One region of the Aliiglaciecola sp. LCG003 genome, then DNA from elsewhere that is predicted to be linked to it. Evidence: predicted binding sites of a transcription regulator. Region 1 holds the regulator's gene; each other region holds the start of a gene.
The links. The regulator FNR, encoded in region 1, switches genes on or off when oxygen is low (the NO sensors DNR and NnrR bind a similar motif). The targets are predictions, from matches to a motif close to TTGATCTAGATCAA.
Positions count from the first base shown of each region.

Region 2: the regulator FNR is predicted to act here: its motif matches at 3,262-3,275, upstream of ccoG (cytochrome c oxidase accessory protein CcoG).
Region 3: the regulator FNR is predicted to act here: its motif matches at 5,315-5,328, upstream of QR722_RS14850 (Hsp20/alpha crystallin family protein).

Region 1 covers NZ_CP128185.1:2,216,974-2,224,875, reverse strand. The annotation lists gene ccoP (cytochrome-c oxidase, cbb3-type subunit III) at 1-358, shown strand, start outside; gene QR722_RS09505 (FixH family protein) at 423-914, shown strand; gene QR722_RS09500 (heavy metal translocating P-type ATPase) at 914-3,301, shown strand; gene ccoS (cbb3-type cytochrome oxidase assembly protein CcoS) at 3,319-3,534, shown strand; gene QR722_RS09490 (sulfite exporter TauE/SafE family protein) at 3,535-4,200, shown strand; gene fnr (fumarate/nitrate reduction transcriptional regulator Fnr) at 4,230-4,958, shown strand; gene uspE (universal stress protein UspE) at 5,103-6,035, shown strand; gene ttcA (tRNA 2-thiocytidine(32) synthetase TtcA) at 6,134-7,042, shown strand; gene QR722_RS09470 (patatin-like phospholipase family protein) at 7,051-7,902, shown strand, end outside.
Region 2 covers NZ_CP128185.1:3,636,763-3,644,664, reverse strand. The annotation lists gene QR722_RS15845 (TonB-dependent receptor plug domain-containing protein) at 1-415, opposite strand, end outside; cobalamin riboswitch at 477-700, opposite strand; gene QR722_RS15840 (serine/threonine protein kinase) at 745-1,728, opposite strand; gene ccoG (cytochrome c oxidase accessory protein CcoG) at 1,725-3,155, opposite strand; gene QR722_RS15830 (hypothetical protein) at 3,485-3,790, shown strand; gene QR722_RS15825 (DUF3016 domain-containing protein) at 4,042-4,572, shown strand; gene QR722_RS15820 (ExeM/NucH family extracellular endonuclease) at 4,897-7,902, shown strand, end outside.
Region 3 covers NZ_CP128185.1:3,401,802-3,409,703, reverse strand. The annotation lists gene mutS (DNA mismatch repair protein MutS) at 1-2,277, opposite strand, end outside; gene QR722_RS14865 (CinA family protein) at 2,590-3,081, shown strand; gene recA (recombinase RecA) at 3,250-4,284, shown strand; gene QR722_RS14855 (RT0821/Lpp0805 family surface protein) at 4,536-5,009, shown strand; gene QR722_RS14850 (Hsp20/alpha crystallin family protein) at 5,422-5,919, shown strand; gene QR722_RS14845 (hypothetical protein) at 6,083-6,301, opposite strand; gene QR722_RS14840 (hypothetical protein) at 6,609-7,640, shown strand; gene QR722_RS14835 (LemA family protein) at 7,649-7,902, shown strand, end outside.

The sequences.
Region 1 (7,902 bases):
TCGACAAGGTGCGATGCCTGCATGGATAGATAGTTTTGGCGCACGGGGAATAGATGAAGTCGTGGCTTACACACTAAGTCTAAGTGGCCGTCAAGTGGACCAAGGGTTGAAAGATGCAGGACAAGCTCGTTTTGCAGTCTGTTCAGCGTGCCATGGCGCAGACGGTAAAGGTAATCAAATGCTTGGTGCACCAAACCTAACCGATAATATTTGGTTGTATGGTGGTACCAAAGATGCGGTCACTGAAACTTTGACTCATGGTCGTGCGGGTGTCATGCCTTCATTTAAGAATACCTTGGGCGAGAAGAAGATCCATCTAGTAGCAAGTTACGTGTACAGCCTTTCACAAGATAAATAAGTGTTAGTTCAATTATAAAGCCCTGAATCTCAGGGCTTTCACTCCTATAAAAGAAGTTGTAAAAATGAATCGAACAGATAAATCACCTTGGTATAAACAATTCTGGCCGTGGTTTTTGATTACGATTCCCCTGCTCTCGATGATCTTAAGTATTACTATGCTTAACCTAGCGTTAACTACCGAAGACAGTTTAGTGATAGATGACTATTACAAAGAAGGTCGTGGTATTAATATGCAATTGTCGAAAATTAAACAGGCGCAAAAATTAAATATCCGTACTCAACTAGGTATCAATGGCGTCAGTGTACAACTTCGATTTGTGAGTGGAAAACCTAGTAGTGGAGAAGCACTGCAATTGGCTTTTCATCATGCTACTTTAGAGCAGAACGATTTTACTGTGTTATTAACTAGCGATGCTCAAGGTATATATCGAGCAACACTTGATAACGAAATTAGCGGAAAATGGAAAGTGACTTTATTGCCATTAGATGGCGAATGGAAAGTCTTACAAGATGTTTTCTTACCGCGGGCGCAAAGTTTCGATTTTAATCCCTAATGGAATCTCCTCAACCTGAACAATGCTACCACTGCGGCTTGCCAATTGTGCCTGGCCAAATTTTTCAGGCAACTATTTTAAATCAATCCAGATCACTTTGCTGTCCCGGTTGTAAAGCCGTTGCAGAATCTATCATCAGCAATGGCTTGGAAGATTATTATCGATTCAGAACTGAATTTGCTGATAAGGGCGATGAGTTACTAGATCAAACGTTAGACACCTTAAAAGCATACGATCATCCCGATATTCAACAAGAGTTTGTTACTGCGGATGCTGATGACAAACAAATTCAACTGACCATAGAGGGTATTAGCTGTGCAGCTTGTGGATGGTTGATTGAAAAACAACTTTTAAAACTAAGTGGTGTGAACCGGGTTGCCGTCAACGTTTCTGCAAGACGAGCAATCGTAAACTGGAACGACAAAATGTTATCCCTAAGTGATATCATTTTTAAATTGGAAAAAGTAGGTTATCACGCCCTTCCCTTTCACCCTGATGAGCACGAAGCATCCTACCAAAAAGAACACCGCCAGTTTTTAAAACGAATTGGCTTAGCGGGATTGATGAGCATGCAAGTGATGATGCTTGCTATTGGATTGTATTTTGGGATTTTCGGTTCAATTGATCAGCAAACCAAACAGTATTTTCACTGGGTTAGTTTGGTGTTGACCACCCCAGTGGTGCTTTATTCAGGCTTTGAGTTTTATAAAAGTGCCTTCAATGCGCTGCGCATGAAATCGTTGAATATGGACTTTTCTGTGTCATTGGCAATTATAGGTACTTTTTTAGCCAGTGTCTGGGCAACTTACACACAAACAGGTGAAATTTATTTCGAGTCTGTGTGTATGTTTATTTTTCTTCTGCTGATAAGCCGCTATATCGAACATCGAACCCGCTATAAGGCCAGTCAAATATCAGCCAATATGTTCAAGTACATTCCTCTTACCGCCATGGTTATCGACGATGGCATTCCACAATCCTGCTTAGCTAAGCACCTTGAAATAGGTCAAAAAGTGTTGGTCAAGCCAGGTGAAACTATTCCCATTGATGGCACCATCTCAGCCGGTAACGGCAAAGTGGATGAATCAATGCTCACCGGTGAAGCCGAACAGGTCAGTAAGCAAACAGGAGACGCCGTTTATGGTGGAACTCTTAATCTAAATGGTACCTTAACTATTGATGTGGGCTGCGAACTCAAGTACGCCCTAGTCAACCGTATTTTACGCCTTCAAGAGTCAGCTTTAGCTGCTAAGCCAAAAGCGGCGATATTTGCTGATGTGGCCTCCCGCTATTTTATACTGGCGGTGCTGGTAATCACTGTGATTAGTTATCTCGCTTGGCTTGCTTATCAACCCGAGCGAGCCTTTTGGATTGCAATTGCCATACTGGTAGCAACTTGTCCTTGTGCCTTAAGTTTAGCCACACCGACGGCTTTAACGAGTGCGCTGGCCAAATTGAATGAATCTGGAATATTATTAAAACGAGCCGACGTGCTTGATCAGATCCCTGAAATAGATTGCATTGTGTTTGATAAAACCGGCACCCTCACCCAGGGCTATTTTTCTATTGTTAACATTGAGCTATTTAGCAACGTCGACAAACAAATGGTGTTAAATTTAGCGGCAGGACTAGAAGCCTACTCTGAACACCCCCTTGCCAGTGCGTTTACGCGCCCGACAGGGCTTAAAGTAGAGGACGTTGAATCTGTATCAGGATACGGTTTGAAAGGTGTATACCAACAGCATGAAGTGAAGATCGGCAAGCGAGAATTTCTTCACCAATCTGCAGTATTGGAAGCTGTCGACCCGTCTTTTTCAATTTTTTTACAAATGGATAATAAATTACTTGCCGCCTTTGAAATGCGTGATCAGGTTAGACCTGAAGCGTCTGAACTGATCGCGTCTTTATCTAATCATGATGTATATATGCTAAGCGGGGATAATCACCGTAATGCCCAACAAGTTGCTCAGCAAATTGGCATCAAAAAGATTATGGCTAATCAGACACCATCACAGAAGCTTGCTTTCATTGAAACGCTACAAAGCCGGCATAAAATGGTTATGATGGTAGGTGATGGAATTAATGATGCACCGGTTTTAGCCAGGGCTGATGTATCAGTTGCAGTGGGCAGTGCAGCTGATATGTCCAAGCGCTCGGCAGATATTATACTGCTGAATAATAGGCTTAGTGCAGTTACCACTATTTTTGATATGGGCAGCAAAGCTAGACGCAAAGTTAAACAAAATATGAGCTGGGCGATCGGCTATAATTTATTCATTACGCCCTTAGCGGTATTGGGGTACTTAAGTCCCTGGATGGCTGTAATTGGCATGTCCTTAAGCTCGATTATAGTAGTGGTTAACTCGGTACGTTTAATGCGTTCGTAACGCTAAGGTAGTCCAATATGAGTATCATATATGTGTTAATCCCGATTGCCATTTTGTTAGTACTGATCGCAATTGCCGTATTCTTTTGGGCGGTAAAGTCCAATCAATTCGAAGATCTTGAACGTCAAGGCTACAATATTTTGTTCGACGACGACATTAAGTCCCACGCTAAGCCAATTGAAGCTGGGGAGGAGAATGAAAAATCCCCATCTGCCCCTAAAGAGCCGCTATAAATGACGGATTTCACCTGGTTTTCTGCACTATTAATAGGCTTAGCGGGTAGCGTCCATTGTGCAGGAATGTGTGGTGGTATTGTTACTTCCTTTACGTTTATGCTCCCTGCTAAGCAGCCTCGTTTGCCTTATTTACTTGCTTATAATCTTGGGCGGATAAGCTCATACACGTTCGCGGGTGCTCTTGCTGGGTATTTCGGGGTGCTGGTGACAACCAATGCTTATATCAACCCACAAGCGCTGTCCCTAATTGGCGGCATATTGATGTTAATGTTAGCGTTATACATTGGTAGATGGTCAAATGCATTAGCTTACTTGGAGAAAGCTGGGGCTATTGTATGGCGTCGAATTAGCCCCTTATCAAAACGTTTCATCCCTTTTAAATCCCCCCTGTATGCCCTGCCGTATGGCATGATTTGGGGATGGTTACCTTGTGGACTGGTATACTCAACGCTAACTTGGAGTGTCTCCAGCGGCAGCGCGATATCCGGTGCTTTAACTATGTTTTGTTTTGGCCTAGGCACGTTACCTGTTATGTTGGCTATGGGAGCCAGTGCAAATAGTATTAAAATATGGTTAGCAAAAAGATGGGTCCGACACTGTATAGCAATGCTGCTTTTCATATTCGGCTTGCTTTTATGCCACCGCGCCATCCATAATTGGTGAAAAACTAGAGCTAAAAAGTATGGATAACTATGACTGGTCAAACTGATTTCGGTATTCGCTGTCAAAATTGTAGCTTCAACCATTTATGTATTCCTGTTTCCCTCAATGAAACAGAGATGCAACGTCTGGATGATATAATCGAACGTAAACGACCTCTACAAAAAAGTGACCAATTAACCATTCCGGGGCAAAAATTCACCTCTTTATTTGCTATTCGTAGCGGTTCTTTTAAATCCTATATTACCTCACGAGATGGAGAACAGCAGATCACTGGCTTTCATTTCCCTGGTGATATTGTTGGTTTTGATGGAATATATTCCGAAAAGTATCAAAGTTATACGCAGGCTATGGAGACATCCATGATCTGTGAATTGCCCTACGATAAGCTGGATACTATGAGTGAGCAACTTCCCAGTTTAAGACGGGAAATGTTGAAAATCATGAGCACTGAAATTAACCAAGACCACAATATGATGATGCTATTAAATAAGCGAACCGCTGAAGAGCGCATGGCCCATTTTTTGGTTAACATATCGCAAAGATTCGCCAGTCGAGGTTTTTCGTCAAGCGAGTTTAATCTCACCATGACCCGCAACGAGATTGGCAATCACCTAGGTTTAACGGTGGAAACAGTCAGCCGCTTACTGACACGCTTCCAAAAAGAACATGTGATTAAAGTTGATGGTAAATTAATTCAAGTTATAGATGTGGCTTTACTGCAGCAAAAGTTGGGTGATCAAACAGTTAGTGCAAATTAGATACGTAAAATGCGGGTGATATTCGCTAATTCCTGCAATTAGTTTAGTATTAATAAAGCTAGGTGCGTTTATATTTTGCTAGAAATAGCTTCTCATTTTGAGTCGTTCGCAAGTTAGATTCCGTCAATACTACAGGGAGATATTATGTCAGCTTTTAATAAAATACTTGCGGTAATGGATCCTTCTGTCACACAGCAAAAATCATTACTGCGCGCCATGAATATTGCTCAAAAAACCGGCGCCAGTATTACCGCATTGCTATGTATCTACGACTTCTCATATGAAATGACCACTATGTTATCGATTGATGAGCGTGAAACTATGCGCCAAGCTATCGTAGATGAAAAAACCGATTGGCTAGCAGATATCGTAGAACCCTTGGTTACTGGATGTAGTCAATCTGTCGATATTAAAGTTGTTTGGCATAACCGCCCTTTCGAAAGTATTCTGTATGAAGTCATTGATAATAGTTACGATTTAATCGTTAAAGGGACGCAGCAACACGATAGCTTAAAGTCTGTTATTTTTACTCCAACTGACTGGCACTTGTTGCGAAAATCACCTGTTCCGGTGTTGCTAGTCAAAGATCATGATTGGCCGGATAATGGTAATGTTTTGGCCGCTATAGATATCAATACTGAAGATGAAGAACACAAAAATTTGAACCACAAGGTTAGCCAATCTTGTCAGGTTTTTGCTCAACTGTTAAATGGCAACGCCAACTTGGTAAATTCCTACGCGGGTACACCGGTGAATATCGCCATTGAAATCCCCGAGTTCGATCCGGTTGGGTATACCGAGGCGGTTAAGCAGCATCATATCGATGCTATGCATGAACATGGTGCCCAGTATAAAATATCCCCTGCTCGTATCTATGTTCGAGAGGGCTTACCTGAGCATGTTATTCCGCAAATTGCAGAAGAGATCGACGCAGAACTTTTAATTATGGGCTCAATTGGACGTACTGGTATCACCGCTGCATTGATGGGTAATACCGCTGAACATGTCGTGGATTCCCTGAACTGTGACATACTCGCGTTGAAACCTGACGAATTTGACTGCCCGATTAAGCGCTAACCCCTAGTTTAATTGATTTTCTGGCTAAGTGGCGTTTCTATTTTCTGGGTTTTCGCTATAATCCATCGCCGCAAGCGCCGCCAAGTTGTAGGAAATTCATGAGCAAATTAGACACATTACCTGAAAATAAGAAATACAGTTTTAACAAATTGCAAAAACGCCTACGTCGCAATGTTGGTAAAACTATTGCCGATTTTAATATGATCGAAGATGGCGACAAAATTATGGTTTGCCTGTCAGGAGGCAAAGACAGTTACACCATGTTGGATATCTTGATGTTTTTAAAACGTCATGCCCCAATCAACTTTGATTTGATTGCGGTTAATCTTGATCAAAAACAGCCAGGCTTTCCCGCTCATGTGCTACCCAATTATTTAGATAAGATTGACGTAAGCTATGAAATCGTTACAGAAGATACCTATTCGATAGTGATGGACAAAGTGCCTGAGGGCAAAACAACTTGTTCGTTATGTTCTCGTCTTCGCAGAGGTATTTTATACAAAACGGCCACACGCTTAGGGGCCACTAAAATTGCTTTAGGTCACCATAGGGACGACATGCTTGAAACCCTATTTTTGAATATGTTCTACGGCGGTAGACTAAAATCTATGCCACCTAAACTGGTTAGTGATGATGGTCAGCAAATGGTCATTCGCCCTCTTGCATATTGTTCTGAAAGCGATATTACAAAGTATTCTGATATTGTCGAGTTTCCCATTATTCCTTGTAATCTGTGTGGCTCTCAAGAGAACTTGCAGCGAAAAGTGATTAAGCAAATGCTGCAGGACTGGAACAAGCGCTTTCCCGGCCGAATTGAGAGCATGTTTAAGGCGATGCAAAATGTGGTTCCGTCTCATCTTGCTGACTCCACTTTATTTGACTTTACTAATTTACAAACACAGGGAACGCCCTATCAAGGTGGCGACATTGGTTTTGATGAAGTGGATTTCCAACCAGCCAATGAGCAGTCGGAAGTAGTCAACATCATCAATTTAAGTCAAGGGTAATAAAATAAATGAAAATAGGTTTGGCTTTAGGTAGCGGTGCAGCCAGAGGATGGGCCCACATCGGTATTATTCAGGCACTAGAAGAAATGGGCATTAAGATAGACGTAGTAGCCGGTTGTTCTATTGGCGCCTATGTAGGTGCAGCCTATGCTAGTGGTAAACTTGAGCCTTTAGCTGAATGGGCAAGCTCTCTAACCGAATGGCAAGTATTTGGTTTAATGGGTATTGGCATTCGTAAAGGGGCTTTAGCCAGCGGGAATAAAGTTTTTAAAGCCTTGGAAGATAACTTTTGTGCGGAAAATTTTGACCAGCTAATTAAACCTTTTGGTGTGGTTGCGACAGATTTATATAGTGGTAAAGAGGTGTCATTTTTAGATGGCCCAATCGGGCAAGCGGTGCGTGCTTCCTGTGCCATTCCAGCATTATTCCCACCAGTTTCTTATCAAGGCAGATGGTTGGTTGATGGCGCAGTTGTTAATCCGGTACCCGTCAATATTTGTCGGCATTTAGGCGCCGATTTCGTTTTCGCGGTAAATTTAAGTGCAGACTTTAGACCTGAATTACAGCTATCATTTCAGAAAGAACATGAACACAATCAGCAACGTACAAATGACTTCTTTGAAAAAGGACAGTCTTTTATGCAGCGCATTTTTGGCGGTAAATTTAAAAAAGAAGATGAATCTACCGAAGCCAATGCCGAATTGGGCGCAATTCAAGATTTAGATGACTTAACAGCTACAGCTGAAGACGTGACTCAATCACCCACACATAGTGATGCCTCAGAGGTCGCAGGTATCAATACGGCTAATATGGAAATCCCTGAAGTACAGCCAATGGCTGCGGAGGCCAAGTCTCATCCG
Region 2 (7,902 bases), 1.4 Mb from region 1:
TTTCGATCCGAGACAGTTGTTGTGCCAATACATCATCGAAAATTGGCGAAACCTGCGGTGCTGAAGGGTCCGTTAGCTCCACACCATCGATATACAATTTGGTTCTAAAACTTTCTTCGCCACGGATCCTCAAAGTGGTTGTTTTACCTAGCCCGCCAGCGTTAGAAACATTAATACTGGGGGTGTTGCGTAAAATGTCTGCGACGCTGAGGGTACTTTGACTGCGTAAATCGATTTCATCCAACACTGTTATGCTGGTGGCAAGGCGATATTCAGGTTGTGCGAAACGACTAGATACCACTGACATCTTTTCAATGCTTTCATCCGGTGCAGAACTTAAATCACGAGATAGTGCGTTGCTAGAAACAAGAATCGATAATGTACTTAGTGCTATAGCTATAGGAGTTTTTTGCATATTGTTAACCTTGGTTTGTACTCCGCCCGAGTACAGGTAAATGGGGATCCACTGCTGTAGGGATCATTCGACGTCCAAGGCCGGTATCCGGGCTCACAAGTGTCATAGTAATATGACGGCATTAACACCTTCCCGTTAAAAAAAAACAGTGGTATATGGTTAATGTTTGACTTGTTTACCGTTGCGGGGGCAGCGTCAGCTTTGATGTAAATTAATTTTCATCTCACTGTCTTCCCGTTTAACTGCCCCTATAAAAGGAGGCAGCACCTTGGTCTCGTTTTATTATAGCTTGATGATATAAAAAGAATAAAGAACTATGTTTAATGGAATTAAAAAAGCGTAATACTCGGCTCCTGCAAAGCGGAATACTGCTCTTTGAGAGCAAGGATTTGTTGTTCCCAATATTTAGCTTCCGCAAACCAAGGGAATGCTTGAGGGAATGCAGGATCTTGCCATCTGCGGGACAGCCAAGCCATATAGTGGACCATCCGCATCGCACGCAGAGGTTCTATTTGGCCAAGTTGACGGGTGTCGAAGTGATAGAATTCGTCATAGGCTTCAATTAATGTATCGAGTTGAATGCGCTGTTGGTTTTGGTCACCAGATAACATCATCCACAGATCTTGAATGGCAGGTCCCATTCTACAATCGTCTAAGTCGACAAAGGTCGGGCCATCACGCCATAAAATGTTGCCGGGGTGGCAATCTCCATGCAAGCGAATCATTTTCTCTGGCTTATAGAGTTGGCTAGTCAAACTTACCACTTGTTCCAATATTGTGAAGAAAGCAGTGTGCAAACTCTGTGGTATCAATTGGGTGTTGTGCAACGTCTCTGTGGCATCAATTAAATGCTCTTGGATTGAAAATGAAGGGCGATAAGTAAAAGGCTTACCTTGACCAACCTGGTGAATACGGCCAATGAAGCGCCCCATCCATTCTACTTGGTCTAGGTTGTCGACTTCGAATTGACGCCCACCCACAGAAGGAAATATCGCAAACTGGTAACCTTGATACTGATGAAGGGATTGTTGCTCAATTCGTATAGGCGCGACGACTGGAATTTCGTGGTCATGTAGCTCTTGGGAGAAATCATGCTCTTCTTGAATCTGCTCTGTGGACCAGCGCTGTGGCCGATAGAACTTGGTCACATAGCGCTTATTGTCCTGTGCAATAAATTGGTAAACCCTATTTTCATAGCTGTTGAGGGCTAGAAGACCGGATTCAACCAAAATTCCCTTTGATTCAATGGCATCAAGGATCAGGTCAGGGCCCAACTGTTCAAAATTAAATTTAGCGTCGTCAGTGATACTCATTGATAAATAAACTTACTTGGCTCACTGACTTCTACAGGTTCATCGCCGTCAATGGAAAAGACTTTAAACCTGAATTCTGTCACTGTTTCTTTTAGTGCATAGGGGTCTATCGCGACGCTAACAGCTAAGTTAAGCACTTCGCCTCCTTGCACTTTTACTTGATTGTTGCCCATATACCTATGCCCCTTTAGTCCCAGTACTTCTATTTGGTAGACACGTTCTGTTTGCGATTTGTTGAGTACTTTAAGTGAGTATACGTTTTCAATAAGACCATCGTTGGTTTCTCTATACAATGAGTTACGATCTCGAATAATATCGACTTCTAGTGGCACTCTGCTCATGATTTCATATACTAATAGCGACACCATGATCACGAGTACAACCGCATAACCTACTAGTTTCGGGCGCACTATCTTAGTTGTCCCTCCCGCAAGCTCGTGCTCGGAGGTAAAGCTAATTAAACCTTTCGGATAATTCATCTTATCCATCACGCCGTTACAGGCATCTACACAGGCTCCACAGTTGATACACTCATATTGCAGTCCATTGCGAATATCTATACCGGTTGGACAAACTTGCACACAAAGGTTGCAATCTATGCAATCTCCCAATCCTTGTTGCTGGATGGCTTCATGAGACGTTTTTCTGGAACGAGGTCCTCTTTTTTCACCTCTAGAAGCATCGTAGGCGACAGTGTAAGTGTCTTTGTCGAACATCGCTGACTGGAATCGAGCATATGGACAAATGTGGGTACACATAATCTCGCGCATCCATCCCGCATTTCCATAAGTGCAAAGGGTAAAGAATATCACTGATAAGCCGGACCAAAATCCCGCATTGAAGCTGAAAAAATCAATGAATAATTGATCTATGGGCGTAAAATATCCGACAAAAGATAACGCAGTAAGCAAGGCAACCAGAATCCAAGAACTGTGTTTGAGGGTTTTACGCCAAAATTTATCAAAATCCATTTTGCGCTGATCAAGCTTGATACGCTTGTTTCTTGCGCCTTCAATCTTTTCTTCAAACCAGATATAAATAAAGGTCCATGTAGTTTGCGGACACATGAACCCACACCATACGCGTCCAGCGAAGGTTGTGATGAAAAATAACGCAAACGCACTGATGATCAAAATCCAAGCCAATAAGGTAAGGTCTTGTGGCCACAAAGTTAAGCCGAAAATATTGAATCGTTGCGCTCCGATATCCAATAATATGGCTTGATTACCGTTATATTGAAGCCAGGGTAAAATGGCGAAGGTGCCTAAAAAAATCAATCCAAAGAATCGCCTGAACGTTTCGAGGGTTCCTTCAACCGCACGAACATAGATTCTACTTCTAGGGGTATAGGCATTTTCATGTTGGCTGGGATCGGGTTTGTGGACTTTAACCGGTGAGATGTCTTTAATCGGAATGCGCTCACTCATTCATGTGCCCTTATATTACAGCGATGGAAACCATTATGGGTAGACTATGTCTTGTAGCCGATTGGCTTTGACAGCAATAATTATCGCATATATTGCCCAGTAGTTGTTAATCTGGATCAAACTTAGATGGAATTATTTCGATAGCCACTGGCTACTCAGGTATTACCCCAATCACTTAGGTATGATCAGCAATAATAGCATTTGCTATGCTACTTGGCTGTGATGATCTATTCTGCGTCCATGATAAGCAGTAAAGTCAGTGTATGTTAAGGTACTTTTTCATTTTCTCGGAGATAATATTATTAGTCATGTTGCTAAGGTCTTCGTTTGTGCAGTATTTTTTAGCTGATATTCAGAATAATCTATCTGATTTTATGACTGAGATATCATTGCAGATAGAAGAAACTCAGTTGGCGGGTTTACGCTCTTCACTCATGCCTTACACCCAGCAAATGCGCGAGTTTCAAAAAGACTATATTGAGCAGATTACCTCTAGCTCCGGAAGTCTTGAAAATTTCCATACTCGATACTGTGCACAAAGAGAAATCAATCCCTATGTCAATGGCGCTAATTTAGAGATGGTGTGCCACACTATTGATAATTCAAAATTGCTAACGGTGAACAAAGCGTCCTAGCAAATGGATTGGTATAACAATACAGGCCAAAAGACATCGACAGGCTTGTCACTTCCCAGCAGTCAATCTTTTCTCCGCATTTCCTTGCTATCAATGGAACAATTACGCGGTAGTTACTGTCTATTCAGTTAGATAGGTAAATTTACATTCATGTTCAATTCAGCTAACTAGGCTACAATTATTGATATCCACTAACAAAACATGCTTTGTCGGTAACCATGGCAGACACTGTTAAATAAAGAGGGACCATTATGAAGACTTCAATTTCGTTACTATTAACAGGAGCCACGCTTAGTTTATTTGCCAGCGCAAGCTATGCAAAAGCTGAAGTCGAAATCATTTGGGAGAACCCAACTGAATATCGAGACGTAAAGCCAACCATGCAGAGTCGGACTAAATTTCGTGAACAAACGTTAGAGCAATTGGAGGAATACCTGATTGAATTGGCTGAAGATCTGCCCGACGGTTATGGGTTGAGTTACAAGGTAACTAATCTTGATTTGGCTGGTGAAGTATGGCCTGCTTCTTTCGCTGGATTCGGACATTCTAGTAATGATGTGCGAGTAGTCAAATCCATCGATATTCCGCGCATGGACTTTTCATATGTTTTAAAAGACGCCCAAGGTTTAGTCCTGCAAGAATCAGCCGAGGTAAAACTCAAAGACATGAGTTTTATGGATAGACATAATGCCTTCTTTAAAAATGAAAATTTAAGGTATGAAAAAAATATGCTCCAGGATTGGTTTAAAACTGAATTTTCTAAACTGTTAGAAAAAAATTAAAGCTAATTTGCTGTCATAAACCGCCACTTTTGCCTGGCGGTTTTTTTTTGACCATTTGTTCAACATTACCAAAATAAATAATTGTTATAAATCAATATGAAACGATGGTTTCATATTAAATGATGTGAAATATAATTCCCCAGCCTTCCTCTGTAGGCGTTTAATTCGTTGAATTACTGTACTATTTCTGAGACTATCGAAGTGCAAAAAGGACGGTAGTTGTCATGTATTTGTCATACAAGTTACGTAGCATCCGGCCACGCTAAAATAATAAATATAAAGCCAGGAAATGGCATTTGCAGTACTCACGATTTAGGAGATCTCATGAAAACCAAACTCACTGCTATTGCAGCACTTTGTTGTGCTTCGATGGCAACCCTAGCATATGGAGAAACCATATGGGCGGAAGACTTCAACAATCCAGCTTATAATCTCAAAGGTGCCACCAACACCACAATAGATATGGCGGGTATTACCAAGTGGACAATTGATGTATCTAGCGCATCCTTGACCGCGGATACAGATTATTTTCGCGTTGAAAACGGTGCTATGGTTGGTCGCGATCTTGATGGCGATGCAGTTTGGATTTCTGAGCCCATCAATATTGCAGATAAAACCAATGTGTCTTTTAGTTTGCTGGCTGCAGGAACGGGCTCTCACGAAAACACCGATTATTTTGACGTCGCTTATTCAATAGATGGCGGTGCGCCAACCTTAATCACCAACTGGAATGCCTCAGGCAGTGATTCCCATACACTGATTGATGATGTCTGGGCTTCTGCCACTATTATTCAAGACGTTGCTCTGGGCTCTGAGTTAGTCATTACAGTGACCATGAAAAATAATGCAGGCGGTGAATATTATCGCTTGGATGACGTCTTAGTTACCACTGGCGGTAGCGACGATGATGATGGAAGCTTAGAAGGCGTATGCTTTAATTGTCCTGACTTGCAAAAAATTAAAGATGCTGCTGTATTTGTTGATAGCGAATATTATGCTGCTGTGCTAACAGAACTAGATAATTCTAGCCCGGCCAATGTGATTAAAGACACGATCAATGCCGTTATCACCCAAGATCATAAAGTACTGACTTATTCAGAAGTATGGACTGCACTGACCGAAACAGATGAAGATCCAAATAATACTGACAATGTGATTCTACTTTACAGAGGAATTTCTATTCCCAAGTTATCTAATGGTAGTGGCTCTCAAAGTACCAACCCTGATAATTGGAATCGCGAGCACACTTGGCCTAAAAGTCACGGTTTCAGCAGTAGCAGTTTAGAAGCTTACTCTGATATTCATCATTTACGTCCTACTGATATTTCAGTTAACTCTTCTCGCGGTAATCTAGATTTTGACAACAGTGAAAATCCTTTACCAGAAGCGTCTGAAAATCGCTATGATGATGATTCTTTCGAGCCTCGTGACCTTGTAAAAGGTGATGTTGCACGGATGGCTTTTTATATGGATACCCGTTATCAAGGCTTTGGCAATGATTCGACTCCTGACCTTCAATTGGTTGACCGTCTCACTTCAGTGGGTGAAGCGAAACTGGGTCGCTTATGTACATTGATAGCTTGGCACAATGGCGATCCTGTCAATGAAGCAGAGCGTTTGCGCAATGATACTATCTATGAGTATCAAGGTAACCGTAATCCCTTTGTGGATCATCCAGAATGGGCTGATATTTTGTTTGATGCTCAGACCTGTGATCAGGTAGATCCTGAAGATCCAGTCGATCCAGAAGATCCTATTGACCCAGAGGACCCAGTTGATCCGCAAGATCCCCCTGTTACCACCGGGGCGATTTTTATCTCTGAGTATATTGAAGGTAGCAGCTACAATAAAGCCATTGAACTTTACAACCCTACTGCAAATGCAATTGATTTGGCCGCTGGCAACTACCAGTTAAATCGTTTCTCAAATGGTTCAACCTCAGGTGCTGCTATCAATCTAGAGGGTGTCATTCCAGCCAACGGTACTTATGTTATCGCAGAGGGTAGAGCTAATGCTGATATATTGGCCAAATCTGACCAGATCTCTGGCGGGATTAGCCATAACGGTGATGATGCTTATACCTTAACTGCCGATGGCGTGATTATCGACTCCTTTGGTAAAGTAGGAGAAGATCCGGGTACAGCTTGGGGTGTGGATCCAAACCGCACTGCTAATAATACTTTAATTAGAAACCCGGATGTATATTCTGGCGATGTGATCGCTGATGACGACTTTGATCCGTCAGTTCAATGGACAGGCACCGGTAATAATAATTCCGATGATTTGGGCCAGCATACGGTTCTACCTCGTGAGTTATTTATCTCTGAGTACATCGAAGGTTCAAGCTTTAATAAAGCAATTGAAATTTATAACCCTTCAGGCATGAGTGTTGACTTGGCTGCGGAAGGTTACCGCCTTGCCCGTTACTCTAATGGTTCTACTTCTCCAGCATTCTTAGCATTAACTGGCACCCTTGCAGGACAAGATGTATATGTTGCGGCTAATCCTGATGCTGACCCAGCGATACTCGCACAAGCTGATCTGCTTTCCGGCACTATTAGCCATAATGGCGATGATGCCTATGTGTTGTTCAAAGGCGATGAGGTTATCGACTCCCTCGGTCAAGTCGGTACTGATCCTGGTGCTGCGTGGGGTACGGGTGACGTTACCACTAAAGATCATACTTTAGTCAGAATGGCCTCGATTACCGCTGGCGATACTATTGTTGATGATGCCTTCGATCCTGCTAACGAATGGGATGGACATCCAAATAATACCTTTAGCTTTATCGGCTCTCACAGCCTAGGTGGCGGCGACAATGGCGGTGACCCGGGTGATCTGGATCTGGAGCTGGGTGTATGTACCGATGCGGCTACCTTTATCCATGAGATTCAAGGGTCTGGCGAAGCTTCCCCTTTGTTGTCTGAGCAACATGTTGTTGAAGCGGTTGTCACAGCAAGCTTTGCAGCACTAAATGGTTTCTTTATACAAGAAGAACAAGCTGACCAAGATGCTGATCCTTTGACTTCTGAAGGTTTATTTGTCTACTTCACCGGTGACAGTGAGTTACCTGCTGCAGGCTCTGTGGTTCGAGTCGTGGGCAGCGTATCTGAAGCATTTGGTAAAACGCAAATTGAAGTAGGCCAAGCGCCTCTTGATTGTGGTGTGGGCAGTGTTGTTGCAACAACCTTTAGCTTGCCATTATCAAGCGCGGACCAGCTTGAGTCACTTGAAGGTATGTTAGTTACAAACGAAGCCTCATTAACCGTAAGTGACAATTATAGTCTTGGTCAGTACGGTGAAGTGACACTGTCTTCTGGACGAATCTTT
Region 3 (7,902 bases), 1.2 Mb from region 1:
ATAGCTTCGATTGGCCGGTCCTTCTTGCACTGCATGCATGAAACGGATGCTATCTTGGTATTCAACCGCATCCAAATGCACATTAGCCAAATTGTCTAATTCATTGGCTAACTCCGTCAGTTCAAAATAATGGGTGGCGAATAAGGTGAAGGCATTTATTTTCTTAGCCAGATATTCCGCACAAGCCCAAGCAAGCGATAGGCCATCATAGGTACTGGTGCCACGACCAATTTCATCCATCAACACCAAGCTATTGGCCGTGGCATTATTGAGGATATTAGCGGTTTCAGTCATTTCAACCATAAAGGTTGAACGGCCAGACGCTAAATCGTCAGAGGCTCCTATTCGGGTAAATATCCGATCAATCGGGCCAATTTTAGCATCTTGAGCAGGTACAAAACTGCCAATGTAGGCCATTAACACGATAAGTGCAGTTTGGCGCATATAAGTAGATTTGCCGCCCATATTTGGCCCAGTAATCACCAGCATGCGACGGGATGCTGTCAAAGCTAACGGATTAGCAATGAAGGGACCTTGCATCACGTTTTCTACCACCGGATGACGGCCTTGTTGATAGAATATTCCGGTATCCTGGCTAAGCTGAGGACAGTGTAAATCTAGGGTTTCAGCCCGCTCGGCTAGGTTACTTAATACATCCAGTTCAGCCAAACCAGCGGCACTATCCATGAGTGCTTCGAGTTCAGGTAGTAACAAATCGAACAATTGCTCATACAGTTGCTTTTCCAGCGCCAGTGCACGGCTTTGACTGGTCAGTACTTTGTCTTCATGTTCTTTGAGCTCAGGAATGATATAGCGCTCATTATTTTTCAACGTTTGGCGGCGGACGTATTCCGGCGGCACTTTATCCGCATAGCTGCGGCTGACCTCGATATAGAAGCCATGAACCTTGTTGTAGCTGACTTTTAGAGTCGAAATACCAGTGCGTTCTTTTTCTCGCAACTCAAGTCTATCAATGTAATCTGTCGCGCCCTTGGCCAGATCACGCAGTTCATCTAATTCTGCGTTGTAGCCAGGGGCAATAACACCGCCATCGCGGATAAGTACCGGCGGATTCTCGATAATCGCGTGTTGTAATAGCTCTAAAAATGCGGGGAATTCTGTAATCTGTGTGGCCAATTGCGCAAATGGCGCACCTAATTGCGCTAAATTGGTCTGCAACTTTGGCAGGGTTTCAAAGGCATTGGATAAGCGTGAAAAATCTCGAGGTCGAGCGGAGCGCAATGCTAGCCTTGCTAATGCTCGTTCAACATCGCCAATATGCTTCAAGGTACTTTGTAGTTCAGTATAATCACTATTTAGCAATGCTTGAATGCGTTGCTGACGAACTGCTAATGCTTGATGATCACGCAGTGGCCGTTGAATCCATCGATTGAGCAGTCGACTGCCCATAGCAGTAGAGGTGCAATCTAAAATACTACTGAGGGTATTGTCAGTGCCTCCGGCTAAGTTGTGAGTAAGCTCAAGATTGCGTCTAGTTGCGGCGTCCATCATCACCGAATCACAATGATCTTCTAGTTGAATGCGGCGAATATGCGGCAAGGCTGCCCGTTGTGTGTCTTTAACATATTGCATCACGCAACCTGCGGCACATAATCCGAGTTTGGCGTTGTGAACCCCAAAGCCATTTAACTCTTTAGTGCCAAATTGTTGATTCAATTGATTTTGCGCGGTTTGCAAATCGAATTCCCATTCTGGGCGGCGACGCAATCCTGATTGATGTTCAATCAGATGGTGAAAATCAAATCCTTCAGGATAGAGTAACTCTGCTGGCCGACTGCGTTGTAACTCGGCCAATAACGACTCTTCGTCATCTAATTCGACAATGGCAAAGCGACCACTGGTAATATCTAGTGTGGCGTAGCCAAATTTAGTCTTATGGGAAAATACAGCTGCGAGCAAATTATCGCGCTTATCCTCTAACAGGGCTTCGTCTGTGACAGTGCCGGGTGTAACGATTCGCTGTACTTGACGTTCAACCGGACCTTTGCTAGCGGCTGGATCACCAATTTGTTCGCATAGTGCCACCGATTGGCCCATTTTCACTAGGCGGGCAAGGTAATTGTCAACCGCATGGTAAGGTACACCTGCCATAGGAATGGCGTTGCCGCCAGATTTTCCTCTGGCAGTAAGTGAAATATCTAGCAATTGGGCAGCTTTTTTGGCGTCATCAAAGAACAGTTCATAAAAATCACCCATTCGATAAAATAGTAAAATATCCGGATGATCGGCCTTAATACGTAAATATTGGCGCATCATCGGGGTGTGATTATCAAGTTCGGTTGGTTGAACGCTTTGATTCATAGAAACTTTGAGCTCTTTGTTGCAGTGTCTTAGGTCAGAATAAACGGGCTATTCAAAATAAGGCGGTGAATTTCAATAGGTGCATTATAAGAGCTACGCGGGGTTTTTCTAGCGCTACTGATGACAAATATCAGTAGTTTCTCTCAAAGGCACCTAAGCTGCGCAATCGCGGGGTTAATTTAGCGACTTATTAAGTATCGACTATCCCCTTGAATAGCATTGGCGATAAAAGGCATAATTAGCTTTTACTTTTCAAGGCCTGTGCTTATGTTTGCAGATAAGATTGAATCATTGGTCGTGCACTTGGCCACTAATTTGCTCAAGCAAAAATGGACAATTAGTTGTGCTGAATCTTGTACTGGGGGTGGGTTAGCTTTTGCTTTCACCAGTGTTGATGGCAGTTCCAATTGGTTTGAACGCTCTTTTGTGACTTATAGCAATCAAGCTAAACATGAGTTGTTGCAGGTAGAGCAGACTACCTTGGATACATTTGGTGCCGTGTCGCAACAGACTGTTGAACAAATGGCCCTAGGCTGCGCCAAAGTGAGTAAGGCAAATTTAGCGGTTTCAATCAGTGGTATCGCTGGGCCAAATGGCGGTAGCACCGAAAAGCCAGTGGGCTTGGTTTGGTTTGGCTTTTATTGCCAAGGCCAGATAACCAGCACCAGTCGAATCTTTACTGGAAATCGTCATCAGGTCAGAATGCAGGCAATCCAATTCGCCCTTGAGCAAAGTATATTAGTTTGTGAAGGTGAATGAATTCAGTGACTTTGCCTAGCAATGAAATTTATTTTGATAAAAAAACAAAACTGTACTTGTAACTGTATAATCATACAGTATACTTCTGTTCAACAACTATATTGATTGAAATCAGCCAGATCATTAACCATCGCTGATTCACCCATGCTTAATTCGAAGGATACTCCGATGGACGACAATAAATCTCGCGCACTATCAGCAGCTTTAGGACAGATTGAAAAACAATTTGGTAAAGGTGCCATCATGCGTCTGGGTGATAACCAGGCACTTGATATTGATGCAATCTCGACCGGCTCACTTACTATCGATATTGCCCTTGGTATAGGTGGATTGCCCTGTGGTCGTGTGGTTGAAATTTACGGTCCAGAATCATCGGGTAAAACAACATTAACGCTTCAAGCCATTGCTGAAGCACAGAAAATCGGTAAAACCTGTGCATTCGTCGATGCTGAGCATGCTTTGGATCCGATTTATGCTGCAAAGTTAGGGGTCAACATCGATGATTTATTGGTGTCTCAACCTGATACGGGTGAACAAGCCCTAGAAATTTGTGACATGTTAGTACGTTCGGGTGCGGTTGATGTTGTGGTGGTTGACTCGGTAGCTGCTCTTACACCAAAAGCAGAAATCGAAGGCGACATGGGGGATTCTCACGTTGGTCTACAAGCTCGCTTGATGTCTCAAGCATTGCGTAAATTAACAGGTAACATCAAACGTTCAAATACCTTGGTTATTTTCATTAACCAGATCCGGATGAAAATCGGCGTTATGTTTGGTTCACCTGAAACCACTACCGGTGGTAATGCGTTGAAATTCTATGCTTCAGTTCGATTGGATATCCGTCGTATCGGCGCCATCAAGGATGGTGATGAAGTCGTCGGCAACGAAACACGGGTCAAAGTGGTCAAGAATAAAGTTGCCCCCCCATTCAAACAAGCTGAATTCCAAATCATGTATGGACAGGGAATTTGCAAAGAAGCTGAGTTGATCGATTTGGGTGTGAAGCAAAAATTCGTCGAAAAAGCTGGTGCATGGTATAGCTACAACGGCGAACGTATTGGTCAAGGTAAGGCTAATGTTGTTAAATACTTGAAAGAGCATAAAGAAATGGCTGACGATATTGAAAAGCGTCTACGTGCAGAATTATTGTTGCCTAAAACGGTTAAGCCGGAAGATGCCGCCGCTACCGAAGAAGTGTTGTAAAATATTAAATTAAGCGCGTCTCCTAAGCGTGATATTCCCTGCTAAGACTGTTAGTGGGGCTTTTTGCGTTTAGGAGCAGAGCAACTCTACGGAAGCGTGTTAGTTAATTACTGACAGGACATTTTCGAAGTGGCTTATATCTCCAATCCTCCCAATCACTTGCTTTATTGACTTAAATCAAAGCTTTTCTAATGGTCTAAATTACTCTGTTAATTGAATTAGCGTATCAGCTATATAATAAGGGGTAAGTTATGAACCATGTGAGATGTTCTGTAAAATCTATTTTAATAAGTTTAACCACAGTTACGCTTTTGTCAGCATGCGCCTCATCACAAGGCCCCAACGAGTCGAGCGGTATGATTATCGGCGGTATTTTAGGCGGCGTACTTGGCCACCAAATTGGTGGGGGTCATGGCCAAACCGCTGCAACAGTGTTTGGGGCTATGATTGGAACCGCTATTGGAGGAAATGTCGGCCGTACTATGGATGAGGCCGATAGGTTGAAACTATCTCACTCACTTGAAACTGTTCGTACAGGTGTTTCCACCAGTTGGCGTAATCCAGATTCTGGAAATTACTACAAAGTAGTGCCAACAAAAACCTATGGGGGAGATGCTAAACCTTGCCGAGAATATCAAATTGAAGCAACAATTGGGGGCAAAAAGGAAGATATTTACGGAACCGCTTGTCGCCAAGAGGATGGCAGTTGGAAAGCAAAAAATTAATCTCTTTATATTTTAACTATCGAGGTTGCATTAGATGGAAATTTCAAAGGGACTTACCGTCACTTCTTGTGCCTAGCACTCGTGCCTGAAGATACCCATTTGTGTGTTGTATATATAGATAAACTGCTTCTATGTGATATTGATAGTTGCTTTACTGTAGGTCGGTAGCTCAATAAAAATGCACCGATGTATAAATCAGTATGTAGCAAAGATGTTGAACTTAGGGTCTAAAAAAAGCGATTTACAACCGTCTAGAGCGAGTGGAATAGAGGACAGTCCCAAAGAATTTGTAATCATTCCAAAATTTGATTTCTGTCAAATTTAACTATTCCTTTTTTGCTTTAATGAAGAGGAAAGACAGCAGTCTGAATGTCTTTACTCAACGGTCTATTAAAAAAATTGGAGTGTTACCATGACAAGTATTCAAACTAAACAGCAATCAAAACCTAGTAAACATTCGGGCCTTATCCCCATTGATATGTCTTGGGGACAAATGGACAAAATGTTCGATAGTCTTCGAAATCATTGGCCATTTCACTTTACCGATGAAGCACCTTTTAAACTTAATGGCCAACTGTTAAGCCCAGATGTAGATGTAAGTGAAGATAAAAAAAGCTATAAAATATCAGCCGATCTTCCTGGGTTAGATAGTAAAGATATCAGTTTAGACATTTCGGATAATGTGTTGACGATCAGTGGAGAGAGGAAAACTGAATCTGAAAGAGATGATGAAAACAATTACCATATCATGGAAAGAAGCCATGGGTACTTTAAACGCAGCTTTTCATTACCTGTAGCGGTTGAACAAGATAAAATCAAAGCTGACTTCAAAAATGGCGTTTTGCATGTCACTTTACCAAAATCGGAAAAAGCCCAACAATCACAGCGTAAAATCCCAATTTCTAGTTAGCTGTTATTTTGCTTAATTTTTTGTGGAACGCGTTGATTAGTGTCTTTTCAAAGTGAGTATTTGAATGGTCAGTGCGTTCTACACTATTGTTAAGCTAAACTGAAAAGCAACAGCAGGACTTTTGCCTAAACTATTCGATTAATATTAGACCACTAAAAAGTGGTTAGAAAACTTCTTTGCCGTCATATCGTGCGGCCATATCATCCAGCTCTGAAATAGTGCTGTCAAATCCCTTATCTGCAAACTTATATACCACTTGCACTTTATCTGAACCGCGAAATAACTTAGCCTTAATATCTTGCAGGCGTGAAGAATTGACTTCATTTAAGAAACGATTGGCTATTTGAGCGGAATTAAATTGATAAACGATCTGATTTTGCATGATACTCACGTCGTTAGATTTTCAGCGCATAGTGCATGTACAGCTAAACAGAATCAAGACTTTAGTCACCATTTCGGCTACTGGTAGTGTGATTGGATCACGAATATTAAAACAATTCGGCAATATGACTATTGTAAACAAAGGTGTTTATATAAAAGCAGTGAGTGATGTTTTCGTCGGAAAAAAAATCTTAACAACATTGCTATTAATTAATGGTAATGTCGGTGTAATTGAAAGAATTTTATACTAGCCAATAAAAACTGTTCAAAAAGGTTAAGAAAATTACCCAAGTAGTAAAGGATAGGCAATGTCGAACAAGGAGTTAAAAAAGCTAGTTAATCAGATAGAAGCTCAAGTTCATGCTGCAAATTGTTCTGAACAGATTCACTTAGCGCTTATTAAAGCTGTTGATTACCCCCAGCCTTTCGCTTATCAACATAACTACCATATCACTATTAGTATTGTTAGTTTGTTGCTTGGTGGGCTTTTGTTGATGGTGCCTGCTTTGGATGTTGCATTTTTACCTAATTGGAATAATCCTGGCCAAGGCCATTGGATATTCGTTTGGGTTGGCCTACTGGCTTGCTCTGCATTCATCTTCTATTTAGTCTTTAGCCGCGCAAGGCAACTGTCCTCACTGGCTAAAATGGCATTTTTTAAAGACGCCCTATTTGATAATCACATTATAAAAAAGCCGAACCCGAGTAGTCGTGAAATGAGTAGGCATTTTGCGGAGTTCCTGCGTGGCAATCATAGTCGTGAATTTCGCGAGTTTTATGCGGGAGAGTATGTAGGATCGGAACACAACTTCAATTTTAGTTATTTCCACTATCATTATGTTGATAAACGCATTGAAACCTATGTTACTACCGACTCAAAAGGACGCACAACTGTCAGAACGAGAACGGTGTATGACCACTTTGATCGCTATGGGATTATCGTGCCCTTTAGCTTTTACCAGAATATCCAAATTATCGGTGATTCATTAGCTCAGCTTTATCCGGAAAAATATTTTACAGGCTCTGTTCAGTTTGCGCGTAAATTTAAAGTTAGGGCTGGCGATCAATTTATAGCTGCAAAGTTTTTGAAACCCGCAGTTGTAGTAGCGATTGAAGATATTGCTCAGGTGTTAGGTCGGCTTAATATAGAACTCAATACTACAGGAGAGCTTTGTATTTCTTTTACAGATGATAATGTATTAAGTGTTAAACAACGGTATGACTTGAAACAGCCAGTTGAGTTTTATCAAGAATTAGTAGCAAATACAGAACTGCGCAAGCTGCAATCTACGCTTGATTTTATTCATCAACTTATGAAACATTCAGACAGTAACTTCTAAGGATATTTATGCAAACCACTACGATTATTGGACTCGTTATATTGTCTGTGTTGCTTGTTGGCATTGTGGTTATATATAACGGCATTATTACCCGTAAAAATGCAGTGGAAAGAGCTTGGGCGGGCGTCATAACTCAAGAACGTCAAAAAAATAAAATTTTGCCAGAGTTAGAAAAAGTCGTTAGCCAACATAAAGAGTTTGAGTCGAGTGTGCTTACTGATATTACTCGTTTACGCTCGAAGTTGACGGAATTAAACGATCA